Regions from separate parts of the Streptomyces doebereineriae genome, predicted to be linked through region 4. Evidence: riboswitches for the same ligand, from Rfam matches in the RefSeq annotation. Region 4 holds a riboswitch; each other region holds the start of a gene.

Region 1 (4,085 bases), on a different contig from region 4:
TCCGCCGCAGGTGCCGCCTCGCCGGTCCGGTGGACGACCGAGATCGTACGGCGCAACGCGCCGGCCTCCAGCAGTCGCGTGCCCACCGGAGTGGCCGCCGTCCGGGCCACCATCTCCGGCACCACCCCGACCCCGAGCCCCGCGCTGGCCAGCGCGCACACCAGGGCGTATCCCGGGGTCGCCACCAGCACCGACGGCGTGGCCCCGGACCGGGCCAGCACCGCTTCCACCTCCCGCCGGGCCGGATGATCCGGCGCCATGCTGATCAGCGGCTCACCAGCGAGCTCCGCCAGCGGCAGCCGCGTCGAGCCGCCCGCGAGGGCATGTCCGGGGGCCGTCACGAGGACCAGCTCCTCGGTCAGCAGCGGCTCCGAGCTCAGGGTGGCCGGGAGGGAGGGGGGCTCGCCCGGCTCGTAGGCGTGCGTCAGCGCCAGGTCGATCTCGCCGGCCGCCACCGCGGTGATCCCGGCCGTGGGTTCGTGGAAGGCGACCGACAGCTCCACGTCCGGGTACGTCCGGCGGAACGTGCTCAGCACCGGCGGCAGCAGCTGAATGCCCGCCGTCTGGAAGGTGCCCAGCCTGAGCGTGCCGCCCGCCAGGCCGGTCAGCCGGGCGAGCTCATGCCGGGCCCGGTCCAGCTCGTCCAGCACCCGCCGGGCCCGCGCCACCAGCAACTCACCCGCACCGGTGAGCCGCGCGCCGCGGTGATGCCGTACGAGAAGAGCGGTACCCGCCTCCCGCTCCAGCTTGGCCAGCTGCTGGGAGAGCGCGGGCGGGGTGTAGCCGAGGCGTTCGGCGGCCCGGGTGATCGAGCCCGCCTCCGCGACGGCGACCAGGGCGGCGAGCCGGACCGGGTCGTACATACCGAGGCCTGCCTAAAGGAGTGCTTAAGGGAAACCCAGGTTATTCGACATACCTGCTGAAGGCTCTCTCGCGGCAGGCTGGTCCGCATGGACGGACAGATCATCGCCTTCACCGGGGTCGCCGCCGGCATGGTCGCCATGCCGGGCGCCGACTTCACCGTCGTCGTACGCAACGCCCTGGTCTCCCGCCGGGCCGGGGTCGCCTGCGCGCTCGGCGTCGTGGGCGGGCTACTGGTCCACACGGCGCTCGCGGTGGCCGGCGTCGCCGCGGTGCTCACGGCCGTGCCCGCGCTGTTCCGGGCGCTTCAACTGCTGGGCGGGGGTTATGTGTTGTACCTGGGCGTACGGACCTTGCTGGACCTGCGGCGGACACGCACGGAGACCGTCGTCGAGGCCGGCGCGGCGGTACACCCCCTGCGGCAGGGGTTCGTCACCAACGCACTCAATCCCAAGGTCCCCATCACCTTCCTCAGTCTGCTGCCGCAGTTCGTGCCCCAGGGAAGCTCCGCGCTGCCCGGGACGCTGCCGCTCGCGCTGATCGTGGTCGTTCTCGCGCTGGTGTGGTTCCCGGCGGTGGCCGTGCTCGTGGACCGGCTGGGGCGGTGGCTGCGCCGGCCGCGGGCGGCCCGGGCCGTCGCCGGGGTCACCGCAGGCGCGTTGACGGTTCTCGGGGTGATGCTCCTGGCCGAGCCGCTGCTCGCGGCCTGACCACCTCGCGCTTCGCGGACGGAGGCGCCGGGTGCGGCTGTGCCGTCCTGCGTTCCTCGGCGAGTCCCGCCCGCCGGACCAGCCGGGGGAGCAGTCCCCACAGGCCCAGGCACACCAGCAGGGTCGCCGCGCCCGCGGCCACTCCGCCGGCCCGGCCCGTCGTCACGTCCACCACGAGCAGTACCGACCCGGTGAACGCGAGCACCAGAACCCCCATGCCGACCGTGGCCAGCCGGGAGGAGACCTGCACGATGCGGGCCTTGGCGCCGCGTTGGAAGAGCGAGCGGTGCAGGGCGGCGGGCGCGGTGAACAGGGCCGCCGCGAGTACCGCGAGGAGCAGCGTGGTGACGTACGTGGCGCGCTGGAAGGTGTCGAGGGACGGGAAGCGCTGGGTGAAGGCCAGGGTCAGCAGGAAGGCGAAGAGGATCTGCACCCCGGTCTGGGTGACGCGCAGTTCCTGGAGCAGCTCGCCGAAGTTGCGGTCGGCGCGCTCCAGCGGCGTCTCGTTGCGGGCGGTGCACGGGCGGTGGTCGGCCATGACGCCACGGGTAACCACCTGAGCCCGTGTCACGCGTGCCGGGGGACCCGAGGGGGCGGCGGGAGGTCAGGTCGCCACCACCCCCTCGGGGCGTCACTTGACCCGGCCGTACCAGACGCTCTTCGTCCAGATCTTCTGCAGCCTCACCACGTCCCCGGTCTTCGGGGCGTGCCAGATCTTTCCCTTCCCGGCGTAGATGCCGACGTGGTAGACGCTCGAACCCGAGTGGAAGAACACCAGGTCGCCGGCCTTACGGCTGCCGGCGCCGATGTGGCGGGTCTTGTTGTACTGCTGGGCCGCCGTACGAGGGAGCTTCTTGCCCGCCTTCTTGAACGAGTACAGCGTGAGCCCTGAGCAGTCGAAGCGGCGGGGCCCCGTGGCGCCGTACTTGTACGGCGAGCCCTTCTTGGAAGCCGCGACCTTGAGTGCCTTCGTCGCCGGCGTCGCGGCGGCGGCGTCGGCTGCGACACCCGGGACCACGACGGAGCCGCCCACGGCGGCGATGGCGAAGGCCGAGGCCGTACCGGCCCGGACCATCAGCGACGGGACACGATTGAGCGCAGTCATGCGCAACCCTTCGTCAGCCGCCTGTGAAGGATGACCTGTCGGATTCGGGCTGGCGAAGTTGCCCGGCCGCTGACGCGGCTTCACCCCAAGGGCTGCTCGGCCCGGTCATGGCGTGACCGTTCCGGCGACCCGTCGTGCCTGGGTCCTCCACTCCTGCCGATCCACTTCTGTCGACCGGTCATCCGGGCGGCGGCAGGACTCGGCGTCCGCCCGGACCGCCCCGCCGCTGCGGCGGGGGCTTGTCGTCAGTCAGGGATCTTGGCGCACGGATGTCCCAAAAACCCAACGGAACCGGGGGTTTGTGTTGTTACTCACCACTCACCCGTTCGGGTGGACACGTCTTCGAACGAAGGGGTGTCGAGGGCCCCGAAGGCCCCCGGACCAGCACAGGAACTCCTCATTCCGCTCCCGTACTACGCGCGTTGTGCAACTCCGGGGGTCCTGAAAAAGGAGCCGCGCCTCCTGCAAATGGTGGTACGTCGTTTGGTCCGTTTCAAAGGCCCTCCGGACGTCCCGTCAGACCGCGGGACGCCCGGAAATGCTGTCGGTGCGTCAATTGCCGGATTCGGGGGGCACGGTGACCCGGGACGTGCGCCGCTCTCCGTCCAGAACCCGAAGAGCTCGTGCCAGCGTCGCGGCGTGCAGCTCGCGCTCACCACGGCCGTGCATCAGCACGAGCGCGTCGCGCAGCTCGGTCGCCCTGCTCACCAGCGCCTGCGCCGCGCGCAGTCCGCCATAGGTGTCCTCGCGCCGGGCCGGGTTGATCCGGCCCAGCAGGTCGACCACGTCGAGATAACGGTCGATCAGCTCGCCCTCGGCGCGTGTGAGCGCGGGCAGCGGTGGAAGGTCCGGCACCATCTACGGCTCACCTCGCGTCCGGCGTGGTGCGCGAGGACTTGCGGCTCGGGACGATCGCGTCCGCGAGGCCGTAGTCCAGGGCGCCCTGCGCGTCCAGGATCTTGTCCCGCTCGATGTCCACGCTCACCTGCTCGGCGCTGCGCCCGGTGTGCCGGACGAGCATCTCCTCCAGGCAGGCCCGCACCCGGGTCAGTTCGTCGGCCTGGATGGCCAGATCGCTGGCCTGCCCCTGCACCGGCTCGCTCAGCGCGGGCTGGTGGATCACCACCCGCGCGCCCGGCAGCACGGAACGCTTGCCGGGGGTGCCGGCGGCCAGCAGCACGGCCGCGGAGGAACCGGCCTGCCCGAGGCACGTCGTCTCCACGTCACAACTGACGTACTGCATCGTGTCGTAGAGCGCCGACATCGCGCTGAACGAGCCGCCGGGGGAGTTGATGTACAGCGAGATGTCCCGGTCCGGGTCCTGGTACTCGAGGTACATGAACTGCGCCATCAGATCGTTCGCCGAGATGTCGTCGATCCGGGTCCCGAGGAAGACGATCCGCTCCTCC
Region 2 (4,085 bases), on a different contig from region 4:
GTGCATACCGAGTGCGCCGGAATACGCATGTCCGACCTCCGTCTTAATCCCCGTGAAACGTCGCCGATTGACGTGTGTTCAGTGACTCTATTGCAATGAACGGGAATTTCCGACGGCGGACCGGAATCCGAGGATATTTTTTGGACAACGGGGCGGCGGAAACGACGAAACCCCGGCTCGGGGGAGCCGGGGCCTCGCGGAGATCGCGCGGTGGGTCGTCAGACGTTCACGCCGTGCGAGCGCAGGTAGGCGACGGGGTCGATGTCCGAGCCGTACTCGGCGGTGGTGCGCGCCTCGAAGTGCAGGTGCGGCCCGGTGACGTTGCCGGTCGCGCCGGACAGTCCGATCTGCTGGCCCGGGGTGACCGACTGGCCGACCGAGACGCCGATGGACGACAGGTGGCCGTACTGGGTGTACGTGCCGTCGGCCATCCTGATCACGATCTCGTTGCCGTACGACCCGCCCCAGCCGGCCTCCACGACGGTGCCGCGGCCGACCGCGTGCACGGAAGTGCCGCTCGCGGCGTGGAAGTCGACACCGGTGTGGCTGCCGGACGACCACAGGGAGCCGCCGGTCTTGTAGCCGGTCGAGACGTAGGAGCCGGAGATCGGGACGACGAAGCGGTTGAGGCGCTCGCGCTCGGCCTCGCGGGCTGCGCGCTCCTTGGCCTCGCGTATCTCCTTGGCGCGCGCCTCGGCCTTGCGCTTGGCCTCCGCCGCCGCCTTCTTCTGCGCGGCGGCCTGCGCCTGGGCGGCGGCCTGGGCGTCGAGCTGGTCGGCGAGGGACTCACCGGCGCTGACGACGGGCATGAGGCCGGTCTGCTCGACGGAGTTGTCGGCGGCGAATGCGGGGGCGGCGATGGTGCCGATGACGCCGGTGGTGGCGAGGGCCGCGACGCCCGCCGCGCGGGCGGTGGTGCGCTTCATGCGGCTGGGACGACGGTGCTTCCCGGTGGCGCAGGTGAACGCCATGTGGTGGCTGGTCCTTTCCTTCCTTCTCGCCTACCGGGTTAGCTGACGGGTTCGGAGCAGGAAGGTCTCCTACGGACTCCCTCGCGGCTCGCGCGGGCGTCCGATTCACCCCAGGGACGCGTGATGTGGGTCCCCGGCTCCCCTGGCTCGCGCCATGCGGGGACTCGGCGATGACTGTCCGGTGCCGCGGGCGCGGCGCAGTGCCTGACGGACAGCCCAGAGGACGCTAAGCGGGGCCACTTTCAATCCCCAAACGGATCACGGGTTTTGTAGCGCATCCCACAGGGCAGACAGGCAACCTCCTGCCCAATTCGGACATCTGAGGGCCCTGGTGGCGCTTGCGTCACCAGGGCCCCCGAGGTCGGGTGCCTCTACTCGGCCGTCACGACCTTGACTTCGCCGATGCCGAGGGCCTCGACGGGCTCCTTGATGGCGGCCGCGTCGCCGACCAGGACCGTCACCAGCCGGTCCACCGGGAAGGCGTTCACGACGGCCGCGGTGGCCTCGACGGTGCCGGTCGCGGCGAGCTGCTGGTACAGGGCCGCCTGGTAGTCGTCCGGCAGGTGCTGCTCGACCTGGTCGGCCAGCGTGCTCGCCACGGCCGCCGCGGTCTCGTACTTGAGCGGCGCCACACCGACGAGGTTCTGTACGGCGACATCGCGCTCGGCGTCGGTGAGGCCGCCTTCGGCGAGCGTGCGCAGCACCTTCCACAGGTCGTCCAGGGCGGGACCGGTGTTCGGGGTGTCGACGGAGCCGCTGATGGCGAGCATCGCGGCGCCCGAACCGTCCGGGGCGGACCTGAGGACCTGCCCGAACGAGCGCACACCGTAGGTGTAGCCCTTCTCCTCGCGCAGGACACGGTCCAAGCGGGAGGTGAGGGTGCCGCCGAGGCAGTACGTGCCGAGCACCTGCGCGGGCCACACGCGTGCGTGCCGGTCGGCGCCGATGCGGCCGATCAGCAGCTGCGTCTGGACGGCGCCCGGGCGGTCCACGATGACGACCCGGCCGGTGTCGTCGGCGGTCACCGGCGGCACCGGCCGCGGCCGGCCCGTGGAGCCGGTCCAGGAACCGAGGGTGTCGCCGAGCAGGGCGTCCAGGTCGATGCCGGTGAGGTCGCCGACCACCACGGCGGTCGCGGTGGCGGGGCGCACATGCTTCTCGTAGAAGCCGCGCACGGCCGCGGAGTCGATGTTCTCGACCGTCTCCTCGGTGCCCTGGCGCGGGCGCGACATGCGCGAGTCGGTCGGGAAGAGCTCCCGGGAGAGCTCCTTGGCGGCGCGGCGGGACGGGTTGGCCAGCTCGTGCGGGATCTCGTCCAGGCGGTTGCGGACGAGCCGCTCGACCTCGCTGTCCGCGAACGCGGGCGCCCTGAGGGCGTCGGCGAGCAGACCGAGCGCCTTGGCGAGGCGCGAGACAGGCACTTCGAGGCTGAGGCGGACGCCCGGGTGGTCCGCGTGCGCGTCGAGGGTGGCGCCGCAGCGCTCCAACTCGGCGGCGAACTCCTCGGCGGAGTGCTTGTCGGTGCCCTCGGAGAAGGCACGCGCCATAATCGTGGCGACGCCGTCCAGGCCGGCCGGCTCGGCGTCCAGGGGTGCGTCCAGGAGCACCTCGACGGCGACGACCTGCTGGCCGGGGCGGTGGCAGCGCAGGAGCGTGAGGCCGTTGTCGAGCGTCCCGCGCTCGGGGGCGGGGAAGGCCCAGACCTTGGGCTCGCCCGCCTGCGGCTGCGGGTGGAAATCCATCGCGGCGAGCTCGGTCACTTGGCCGCCTCCTCGTTCTCGTCGGTGGCTTCCACGGTGGCCGCGGACTCCGGGTCTTCGGCGCCCTCGGCGTCCTCGGCGCTCTGGGCGATCTCGGCCGGGGCGGTGGGCTCGTAGACGAGCACCGCGCGGTTGTCGGGGCGCAGCTTGGCCTTGGCGACCGCCTGGACCTCCTCGGCGCTCACCTCCAGGACGCGCTGTACGGCGGACAGGGCGAGCTGCGGGTCGCCGAACAGGACGGCGTAGCGGCACAGTTCGTCGGCGCGGCCCGCGACGGTGCCGAGCCGGTCCAGCCACTCGCGCTCCAACTGGGCCTGGGCGCGCTCCATTTCCTCGGCCGTGGGGCCCTCCTCGGCGAACCGGGCGAGCTCCTCGTCGATGGCGGCCTCGATGACCGGTACCTCGACGTCCCCGGAGGTCTTCACGTCGAGCCAGCCCAGGGAGGGCGCACCGGCCAGGCGCAGCAGGCCGAAGCCGGCCGCGACGGCCGTACGGTCGCGCCGTACGAGCCGGTTGTAGAGGCGGGAGGACTCGCCGCCGCCGAGGACGGTGAGGGCGAGGTCGGCCGCGTCGCACGCGCGTGTGCCGTCGTGCGGAAGCCGGTAGGCCGCCATCAGGGCGCGTGCCGGGACCTCTTCCTCGACGACCTCGCGCAGCTGCTCGCCGATCGTCTCGGGCAGGGAACCGTCGCGGGGCGCGGGCTTGCCGTCATGCGACGGGATGGAGCCGAAGTACTTCTCGATCCAGGCCAGCGTCTGCTCCGGGTCGATGTCGCCGACGACCGACAGAACCGCGTTGCCCGGCGCGTAGTACGTGCGGAAGAACGCGCGCGCGTCCTCCAGCGTGGCCGCGTCCAGGTCGGCCATCGACCCGATCGGGGTGTGGTGGTAGGGGTGGCCCTCCGGGTAGGCGAGGGCGGTGAGCTTCTCGAAGGCCGTGCCGTACGGCACGTTGTCGTAGCGCTGCCGTCGCTCGTTCTTGACGACGTCCCGCTGGTTCTCCATTGACTCGTCGTCGAGGGCGGCGAGCAGGGAGCCCATGCGGTCGGCCTCCAGCCAGAGGGCGAGCTCCAGCTGGTGGGTGGGCATGGTCTCGAAGTAGTTGGTCCGCTCAAAGCTGGTGGTGCCGTTGAGCGAGCCGCCGGCGCCCTGGACGAGCTCGAAGTGTCCGTTGCCCTGAACCTGCTTCGAGCCCTGGAACATCAAGTGCTCGAAAAGGTGAGCCAGGCCGGTACGTCCCTTGACCTCGTGGCGTGAGCCGACGTCGTACCAGAGGCACACCGCCGCGACCGGGGTCAGGTGGTCCTCGGAGAGCACCACGCGCAGGCCGTTGGCCAGGCGGTGCTCGGTCGCTG
Region 3 (4,085 bases), on a different contig from region 4:
CCTTGAGGTCGCGCAGCTTCTCCACCCGCTCGGCGGCCTGCGCCTTCTCCCGCTGCAGATCGGCGATCTCGGCGCGCTGGGAGACGTACTCCCTTATCGGGTACGCCAGCGCCACCACCAGCGTGCACAGCACGAGCGCGAGCAGCGCGGCCCGGCCGGTCAGCCGGGAGCGGCGGGCCTGTCGCTTGGTCTGGGAGCGGTAGACACGGGCCGCGGTCTGCTCGCCGAGCAGTCTGATCCTGGTCGCGGTGGAGAAACGGTCCCGGTCCTTCACAGCCATCGGCTTCCGCCTCCCCTTCTACGTGCGTACGTCCCCGCACACGGTACGGGACCGGTACGGGGACGTACGTACGACTGGCTAAGGCTTAGCCCTGCCGGGGTCAGCCCTTGAAGCGGGGGAAGGCCGAGCGGCCCGCGTACACCGCCGCGTCGTCGAGGATCTCCTCGATGCGCAGGAGCTGGTTGTACTTGGCGACGCGCTCGGAGCGGGCCGGGGCGCCGGTCTTGATCTGGCCGCAGTTGGTGGCGACGGCGAGGTCGGCGATGGTGACGTCCTCCGTCTCGCCGGAGCGGTGGGACATCATGCACTTGAAGCCGCTGCGCTGGGCGAGCTCGACGGCGTCCAGGGTCTCGGTGAGCGAGCCGATCTGGTTCACCTTGACGAGCAGCGCGTTGGCGGCGCCGTCGTCGATGCCGCGGGCCAGGCGCTCCGGGTTGGTGACGAACAGGTCGTCGCCGACGATCTGGACCTTGTCACCGAGCTTGTCGGTGAGGACCTTCCAGCCGGCCCAGTCGTCCTCGAACAGCGGGTCCTCGATGGAGACGAGCGGGTAGGCCGCCACGAGCTCCTCGTAGTACTCCGTCATCTCGGCCGCTGAGCGGTCCTTGCCCTCGAACTGGTACTTGCCGTCCTTGTAGAACTCGGAGGCGGCGACGTCGAGCGCCAGGGCGACCTGCTCGCCGGGGATGTAACCGGCTTCCTTGATGGCCTCGAGGATGAGGTCCAGGGCGGCGCGGTTGGACTCCAGGTTCGGCGCGAAGCCGCCCTCGTCACCGAGGCCGGTGGACAGGCCCTTGCTCTTCAGGACCTTCTTGAGGGTGTGGTAGACCTCGGTGCCCCAGCGCAGCGCCTCGGAGAAGGACTCCGCGCCGATCGGGGCGATCATGAACTCCTGGATGTCCACGTTGGAGTCGGCGTGCGAGCCGCCGTTCAGGATGTTCATCATCGGCACCGGCAGCAGGTGCGCGTTCGGGCCGCCCAGGTAGCGGAAGAGCGGGAGGTCGCTGGCCTCGGAGGCGGCGTGGGCGACGGCGAGGGAGACGCCGAGGATGGCGTTGGCGCCGAGCGAGCCCTTGTTGTCGGTGGCGTCCAGGTCGAACATGGCCTGGTCGATCAGGCGCTGCTCGGTGGCGTCGTAGCCGACGAGCTCCGGGCCGATTTGCTCGATGACGGCGAGGACGGCCTTCTCGACACCCTTGCCCTGGTAGCGGTTGGGGTCACCGTCGCGGAGCTCGATGGCCTCGAAGGCACCCGTGGAGGCGCCGGACGGAACGGCGGCACGACCCGTGCTGCCGTCGTCGAGGCCGACCTCGACCTCGACCGTGGGGTTGCCTCGGGAGTCCAGGATTTCCCGGGCTACGACGACGTCGATGGACGGCACGAGCATCTCCTTCTTGGGGTGTGACACGGTCCGCCGGGACCGCGGTGGGTTCTGCGAGACCGAGCCTAACCGGCTCCGGTGGATCGGCCACCGTGTGGACCGCCCCGTGGACAGAACCGAGAGTAAATTGTTTCTGAACTGAACAAAGACGTCCCGGCAGCGGCGCATGAAAAACCCCGCTCCGGTGCGTACGGGGGAACACGCACCGGAGCGGGGAGCCCGTGGGGACGGGGGGGGACCCTCACGAGGCCTTCATCATGAAGGACACGGATGTGAGGGCGCTGTGGTTCGGCTGGGTCTTACTTCAGGTGCAGCTGCTGACCCGGGTAGATGAAGTCGGCGTCGGTGATGATGTCCTTGTTCAGCTTGAACAGCTTCTGCCAGCCGCCCTTGACCTGGTGCTTCTCGGCGATCGAGCTGAGGGTGTCACCCTTGACGACCTTGTACTCGCCGTCGCCCTTCTTGACCTTCTTGCCGGTCGGGGTGGTGACGGTCTTCTTGGCCGCCGGGCGGTCGGTCGAACGGGAGGCGCTCTGCTCCTCGGTCGAACGGCTGCTCGTGTTCGAGGAGCTGTTGGAGGAGGACGAGCTGCTGCCGCCGCTGTAGGTGGCGCTGGACAGGCCCGTGCCGCAGACCGGCCAGGCACCCTTGCCCTGCGAGGCGAGGACCTTCTCGGCGACGGCGATCTGCTGGGACTTGCTGGCCTGGTTGGCCTGCGCGGCGTACTGCGTGCCGCCGTACGCGGCCCAGGTGGAGGCCGAGAACTGGAGACCGCCGTAGTAGCCGTTGCCGGTGTTGATGGACCAGTTGCCGCCGGACTCGCACTGGGCGACGGTGTCCCACTCGGAGGCGGTGGCGGCGGAGGCGTTGCCGGCCGCCATCAGCGGGGCGGCGATGGCGACACCGGTGACACCGGCGAGCGCGGCGGCGCGGGTGGCCTTGGACGGACGACGGTGCTTGCCCTTACCGGAAAACAGCATGGTGGATCCCCTCACCGACGCCTGCGAGGTGAGCTGTCGGGTTCGGGCCGGTTGAGTTGCCCGGTCGCGCACCCTGCGGTGCGCGGCTTCACCCCAAGCCGGTCCAGCGTGAACTGCTGGGTCCGGCGCTTACCTTGGGTCCCCCGCTCCTGCCTACGGCGCTTGACGCGACGACTGTTCCCGTACGGCCGCTGGCAGGATTCGGCGTTGCGACAGACGGGGCTCGGGTTGCCGAGCGGTCACGACCGTAGACACGCGTTCGGCGGAATTTCAAAGACGATCAGGGCTTCTGAGACTCATCCCACACTTTCACCAAAGTGGACATTCGGTGCGAAGTGTGACGTGAACTCCCGCTGTTTTTCTGGGCTTTTCAGCCCTATTCAACCCCTGTGTCGAGCGCCTGACCGGCGACGATGTTGCTCGGGTCGGCCCCGATACGGTCCTTGTTCTCGGCGTAGAGGGCGCGCCATCCGCCGTCGAGGCCAAGGGAGTCGGCGATGGAGGCGAGGGAGTCGCCCTCCTGGACGGTGTAGGTACGGGCGGCGTGCCGGCCGACCGTGGCGGAAGCCGTGCTCTTCGTCGCACTCCCCTCGGCGCTGCCGCCCCGGTGCTTGCCGGAGCCGAGGGCGCCGACGTCCACGAGGGCCGAAGAGCTGCCCTCCTGCCACGACTTGTCCGCTTCATCCTCTTCTGGACTCACCACGGGCGAGCTGTCGGAAGGCTGCGCTTCTTCCGTGGCGGAACCTTCGGAACTCGAAGAGTTCTTTTTGTCCGACTTGGCGGAACCAGCGTCGCCGCTGGAGGAGGTGGCCGACGGCGAGGGAGTCGCGGACGAGCCGTCCAGCGCGTCGAGCAGACCGGAAGACTCCTCGGAGCCCGACGAGTTGGAGGAACCGGACGAATCGGATGATTCCGACGAGCCGGAGGCCGAAGCCGAGGGCGTCCCGCTCTCCAGACCCGTGTCGACATCCGCCGAGCCCGAGTCCTTGCTGAGACCGTTGAGCAGACCGCAGGTCGGCCATGCGGCGATGCCCTGGTCCGCGAGGAGCTTCTCGGCCACGGCTATCTGCTGGTTGCGGCTGGCCAGGTCCGCGGTCTTGGCGTACTCGAGGCCGCCGTACTTCTCCCAGTTCTCCTGGGACATCTGGAGGCCGCCGTAGTAGCCGTTGCCGTCGTTCGCGCTCCAGGAGCCGCCGCTCTCGCACTCCGCGACCCGGTCCCAGGTGGTGCCGGTGGCGGCGCTCGCTCCGGTCGCTCCAAGCAGTGGGATCGCGATGGCGGATCCCGTCACACCGGCCGCAATGAGGAGAGCCGGAGCCTGACGGGGGCGACGGTGACGACCGTTCCCGGAGAGCATGAGGGGACCTTTCCCGAGAGAGCAGGGACCTGCGCGGCGGATGTTGCAGGGCACCGCGCTGGTCCGTGAACGTATAGGGGTTCGATC
Region 4 (4,085 bases):
AACCGACGGGACCCCACCGATGCACATCCGTACGTCCTTCCCCTACGAGACGACCCACGACGATGTCCGCATCCCGCTGCCGGACGGGACGTTCCTGTACGCACGCGTGTGGCGGCCCCTCACCCCTGAACCGGTACCCGCGATCCTCGAATACCTGCCGTATCGCCTCACCGACTGGACCGCTCCCCGTGACTGGCAGCGCCACCCCTGGTACGCGGGCCACGGCTACGCCTCCGTGCGCGTCGACGTGCGCGGGCACGGCAACAGCGAGGGCGTGCCGGGTGACGAGTACTCCGCGACCGAGCTCGCCGACGGGGTCGAGGTCGTCAACTGGCTGGCCGCGCAGCCCTGGTGCGACGGCCGGGTCGGCATGTTCGGCATCGCCTGGGGCGGTTTCAACTCCCTCCGGATCGCGGCCCTCGCACCCGAGCCGCTCAAGGCGGTCGTCACGGTCTGCTCCACCGACGACCGCTATGACAACGACGTGCACTACATGGGTGGTTCCGTCCTCGCGGTGGACATGCACGCCTGGTCGGCGACGATGCTCGCCTACGTCTCCCGGCCGCCGGATCCGCTCCATGTCGGCGACGCCTGGCGGGACATGTGGCTGGGACGACTCGAACAGGTCGACCCGTTCATCCACACCTGGCTCGACCACCAGACGCGCGACGACTACTGGCGCCACGGCAGCGTCTGCGAGGACTACGGCGCGATCGACGCGGCCGTACTCGCGGTGGGCGGCTGGCACGACCCGTACCGCGACACGGTCCTCAGACTCGTCGAGCACCTCCCCGCCGAGCGCGTGCGGGGGCTCATCGGTCCGTGGTCCCACCAGTACCCGGACCGCGGCCTGCCGCCCGGCCCGGCGATCGGCTTCCTCCAGGAAACCCTGCGCTGGTGGGACCAGCACCTGAAGGGCGTCGACACCGGCGTCATGCGGGAACCGCTCCTGAGGGCCTACGTGAGCGACTCCCACCCCCCGGCCACGGTCTACGACACCCTGCCCGGCCGCTGGGTCGGCGAGCCGACGTGGCCTTCCCCGAACGTGACGACGGTGTCGTACGGCCTCCAGGGCCCTGCTGTCCTGGTCCGCTCCCCGCAGCACACGGGCGTGGACGCCGGCCGTTTCCTCCCGTTCGGGAACGGCGCCGACCTGCCGCCGGACCAGCGGGAGGAGGACGCGCGTTCGGCCTGCTTCGAGTTCGCGGTGGGTGAGGAGACGTGGGTCCTCGGACGGCCGCGGGTGCGGCTGAGGGTGACCTCGGAGGTGTCGCGCGGGCAGGTCGTCGCGCGGCTGTGCGATGTCGCCCCGGACGGGTCGTCGACCCTGGTCACGCGGGGCGTGCTGAACCTCTCGGCACGCCATGGGCGGGACCGGGCGGTGCCCTGGGAGCCGGGCGCGACGCAGGAGGTGAGCTTCGAACTGAACGGCATCGGGTACGCGTTCCCGCCCGGCCACCGCATCCGGCTCGCCGTCTCCTCGGCGTACTGGCCGTGGATCTGGCCGCAGCCCGGTTCGCAGGCGGGATTCGCACTGGAGCCCGCGGGGAGCTTCCTCGAACTGCCGGTACGCGCGCGTGAAGCCTCCTCGGACATCGCGTTCGAGGAGCCGGAGCAGTCCGAGCCGCTCGGCGTCAGCCACCCCGCGACCTTCGACGAGCCGCGCCCCGAGCGCCTGATCGTCCGTGACGTGGCCAAGGGTGAGTGGCGTCTCGAGGTCGCCCCGCGGTACGGCGGCACGCGCGTGTACCCCGACGGTCTGGAGTTCACCGAGGACGCGCTGGAGACGTACACGATCGACGAGCACGACCCGCTGTCCGCCCGCACCCGCTCGGACTGGTCGATCCGGCTGCACCGACCGGAGCTCGCCTGGGACGCGACCGTCCGGACCCGCTCGGAGATCACCTGCGACGGGACGGACTTCCACACCTCGAACGAGGTCGTCTGCACCGAGGGCGGTGAGGTGGTCTTCCACCGGACGTGGGAGAAGCGGATCCCACGGACGGGCGGTTGACCACGAGTTGGGCACTCTTGACCGTTTTACCCCTCTTGCGCTCGGCTGTGACTTGGCCCACGCGGGCAGGTGAACAGGCACCGATCCGGAATCTGTCGATCCGCCTTTGCCAAAGCGTCAGTTGAGCTTGGCGACCGCAAAGGATCAAGTGCCCCAAATGCCTCAGACCAAGGTCAATAGGCATCGCATGTGAATTCGCCACTTGTTCCGGACATGTGCTCTCGCATACGTTCCCGGCCTGTCGGGCGGACGCCGAATCCTGCCACCGCCCGTACACCCACCGAGAAACCAGGGCAGGAGCGGGGGACCCAGGTAAGCCGCCGGACCGGGCGTCTTCGGACATACCGGTACGGCTCGGGGTGAAGTCACGCCTTTCGTAGGCGTGGCCGGGCAACTCCAGCCCGAACCCGACAGCTCACCTCGCAGGCGCCGGAGAGGAACTTCGCCATGTCTGCTGCCGCTCAGCACCGACGTACCCGTACCAGCCGTCTCGTCCGCAAGCTCGCCGTCGCCGGCACCGGAGTCGCCGTGCTCGCGCTCCCCCTGATCGGCGCGACCAGCGCGTCCGCGGCCACCCCGACCGTGCAGACCGCGGCCACGCTCGGCTACCCCAACAACCTGGACGGCTGGATCCGCGCCTCGCTCGCCGTCATGGCGGAGCACGGGATTCCCGGCTCCTACGACAGCATCTACCGCAACATCATCCGTGAGTCCTCCGGCAACCCCTGGGCCATCAACCTCTGGGACTCCAACGCGGCCGCCGGCACCCCCTCCAAGGGCCTGCTCCAGGTGATCGACCCGACCTTCAACGCCTACCACGTGGCCAACACGTCGTGGGACCCGTACGACCCGGTCGCGAACATCACCGCGGCCTGCAACTACGCGGCCCAGCGCTACGGGTCCATCGACAATGTCTGGGGCGCCTACTAGGCCTCGGGAAACAGTCTTTCGAGGACGACGGCGATGCCGTCGTCCTCGTTCGACAGGGTCACCTCGTCGGCCACGGCCCTGAGTTCGGGGTGGGCGTTGGCCATCGCGACGCCGTGGGCCGCCCAGTCGAACATGGGGATGTCGTTGGGCATGTCGCCGAAGGCGATCGTCATCTCCGGTCCCAGGCCCAGGTGTTCGGCGGCCAGCGCGAGGCCCGTCGCCTTGGTGATGCCACATGGCTGGAGTTCGACGGTCCCGGGCCCCGACATGGTGACCGTGGCCAGCGAGCCCACCACCGAGCGCGCCGTCACCGCCAACTCGTCGTCGGACAGGTAGGGATGGCGCAGCAGCACCTTGCTGATCGGCTCGCACCACAGGTCGTCGCGCCGGCCGACCCGCACGGCCGGCAGGGTCGGATGGGGCATCAGATATCCCGGCTCGATGAGCGTGAGCCCGTCGACACCGTCCTGGTCGACGGCCGCGTACACCTGGCCGACCTCGGCCTCGATCTTCCCGAGCGCGGTCTCGGCCAGCTCCCGGTCCAGGGTCACCGACCACAGCAGACGGCCCGCACCGGCGTCGTACACCTGCGCGCCCTGCCCGCACACCGCGAGCCCCGTACTGCCCAGGTCGTCGAGCAGCGGCCGCACTCTGGGTGCCGGCCGTCCCGTCACGACGAGATGCCGGGCCCCCCTCGCGGCCACCCGCGCGAGCGCGGTCAACGACCGGTCGGAGAGGGTGTCGTCGGCGCGGAGCAGCGTGCCGTCCAGGTCGGTGGCGATCAGTGCATATGCGGGGGAGGCGGCCATGATCAGAGAATACGGATGGTTGGCCCCTGCGACTCGACGCGAACCGGACGGCTGCTGCTTTCACATCCGTTGACCACAGTTCCGGTTCCCGGGGTGCGGCAGTGCGGGACGGCCCGCCGGCCTGCGCCACGAGAGCGGGCAGGGTCGGGCGGGGGCATGTCCCGTGCGGCTCCGCCCTGTTGACGCGGCTGCCGGCCGGGGAGCGGCGCGCAACGGCCAAGGCCGGCGTGCGCCGCGTCGCCGTGCCCCCACCTGCGACGTGCGGCTCACCCAGCACACCGCGCCTCCAGCGGAGCGCCTACGCCGAGTCCCGGACCACCAGTTCCGTCGGG

What was found. A riboswitch is a leader RNA that binds a small molecule or an ion and turns the genes downstream of it on or off. The one in region 4 is predicted to bind cyclic di-AMP.
Region 1: linked by a shared signal. The riboswitch ahead of RNB18_RS41900 (C40 family peptidase) and the one ahead of RNB18_RS36155 (transglycosylase SLT domain-containing protein) in region 4 are both predicted to bind cyclic di-AMP.
Region 2: linked by a shared signal. The riboswitch ahead of RNB18_RS19050 (M23 family metallopeptidase) and the one ahead of RNB18_RS36155 (transglycosylase SLT domain-containing protein) in region 4 are both predicted to bind cyclic di-AMP.
Region 3: linked by a shared signal. The riboswitch ahead of RNB18_RS48745 (transglycosylase family protein) and the one ahead of RNB18_RS36155 (transglycosylase SLT domain-containing protein) in region 4 are both predicted to bind cyclic di-AMP.

The regions. Positions count from the first base shown of each region.
Region 1 is NZ_JAVREZ010000022.1:59,354-63,438, reverse strand. It holds gene RNB18_RS41915 (LysR family transcriptional regulator) at 1-863, opposite strand, end outside; gene RNB18_RS41910 (LysE family translocator) at 951-1,571, shown strand; gene RNB18_RS41905 (DUF6328 family protein) at 1,507-2,109, opposite strand; gene RNB18_RS41900 (C40 family peptidase) at 2,203-2,676, opposite strand; cyclic di-AMP (ydaO/yuaA leader) riboswitch at 2,680-2,813, opposite strand; gene RNB18_RS41895 (hypothetical protein) at 3,229-3,534, opposite strand; gene RNB18_RS41890 (ATP-dependent Clp protease proteolytic subunit) at 3,542-4,085, opposite strand, start outside.
Region 2 is NZ_JAVREZ010000006.1:71,969-76,053, reverse strand. It holds gene RNB18_RS19055 (GntR family transcriptional regulator) at 1-29, opposite strand, end outside; gene RNB18_RS19050 (M23 family metallopeptidase) at 219-971, opposite strand; cyclic di-AMP (ydaO/yuaA leader) riboswitch at 985-1,151, opposite strand; gene RNB18_RS19045 (M16 family metallopeptidase) at 1,343-2,731, opposite strand; gene RNB18_RS19040 (M16 family metallopeptidase) at 2,728-4,085, opposite strand, start outside.
Region 3 is NZ_JAVREZ010000035.1:10,541-14,625, forward strand. It holds gene RNB18_RS48735 (FtsB family cell division protein) at 1-280, opposite strand, end outside; gene eno (phosphopyruvate hydratase) at 381-1,667, opposite strand; gene RNB18_RS48745 (transglycosylase family protein) at 1,961-2,641, opposite strand; cyclic di-AMP (ydaO/yuaA leader) riboswitch at 2,645-2,812, opposite strand; gene RNB18_RS48750 (transglycosylase family protein) at 3,018-3,998, opposite strand.
Region 4 is NZ_JAVREZ010000016.1:58,023-62,107, forward strand. It holds gene RNB18_RS36150 (CocE/NonD family hydrolase) at 20-2,014, shown strand; cyclic di-AMP (ydaO/yuaA leader) riboswitch at 2,283-2,458, shown strand; gene RNB18_RS36155 (transglycosylase SLT domain-containing protein) at 2,462-2,944, shown strand; gene RNB18_RS36160 (HAD family hydrolase) at 2,941-3,753, opposite strand; gene RNB18_RS36165 (LacI family DNA-binding transcriptional regulator) at 4,052-4,085, opposite strand, start outside.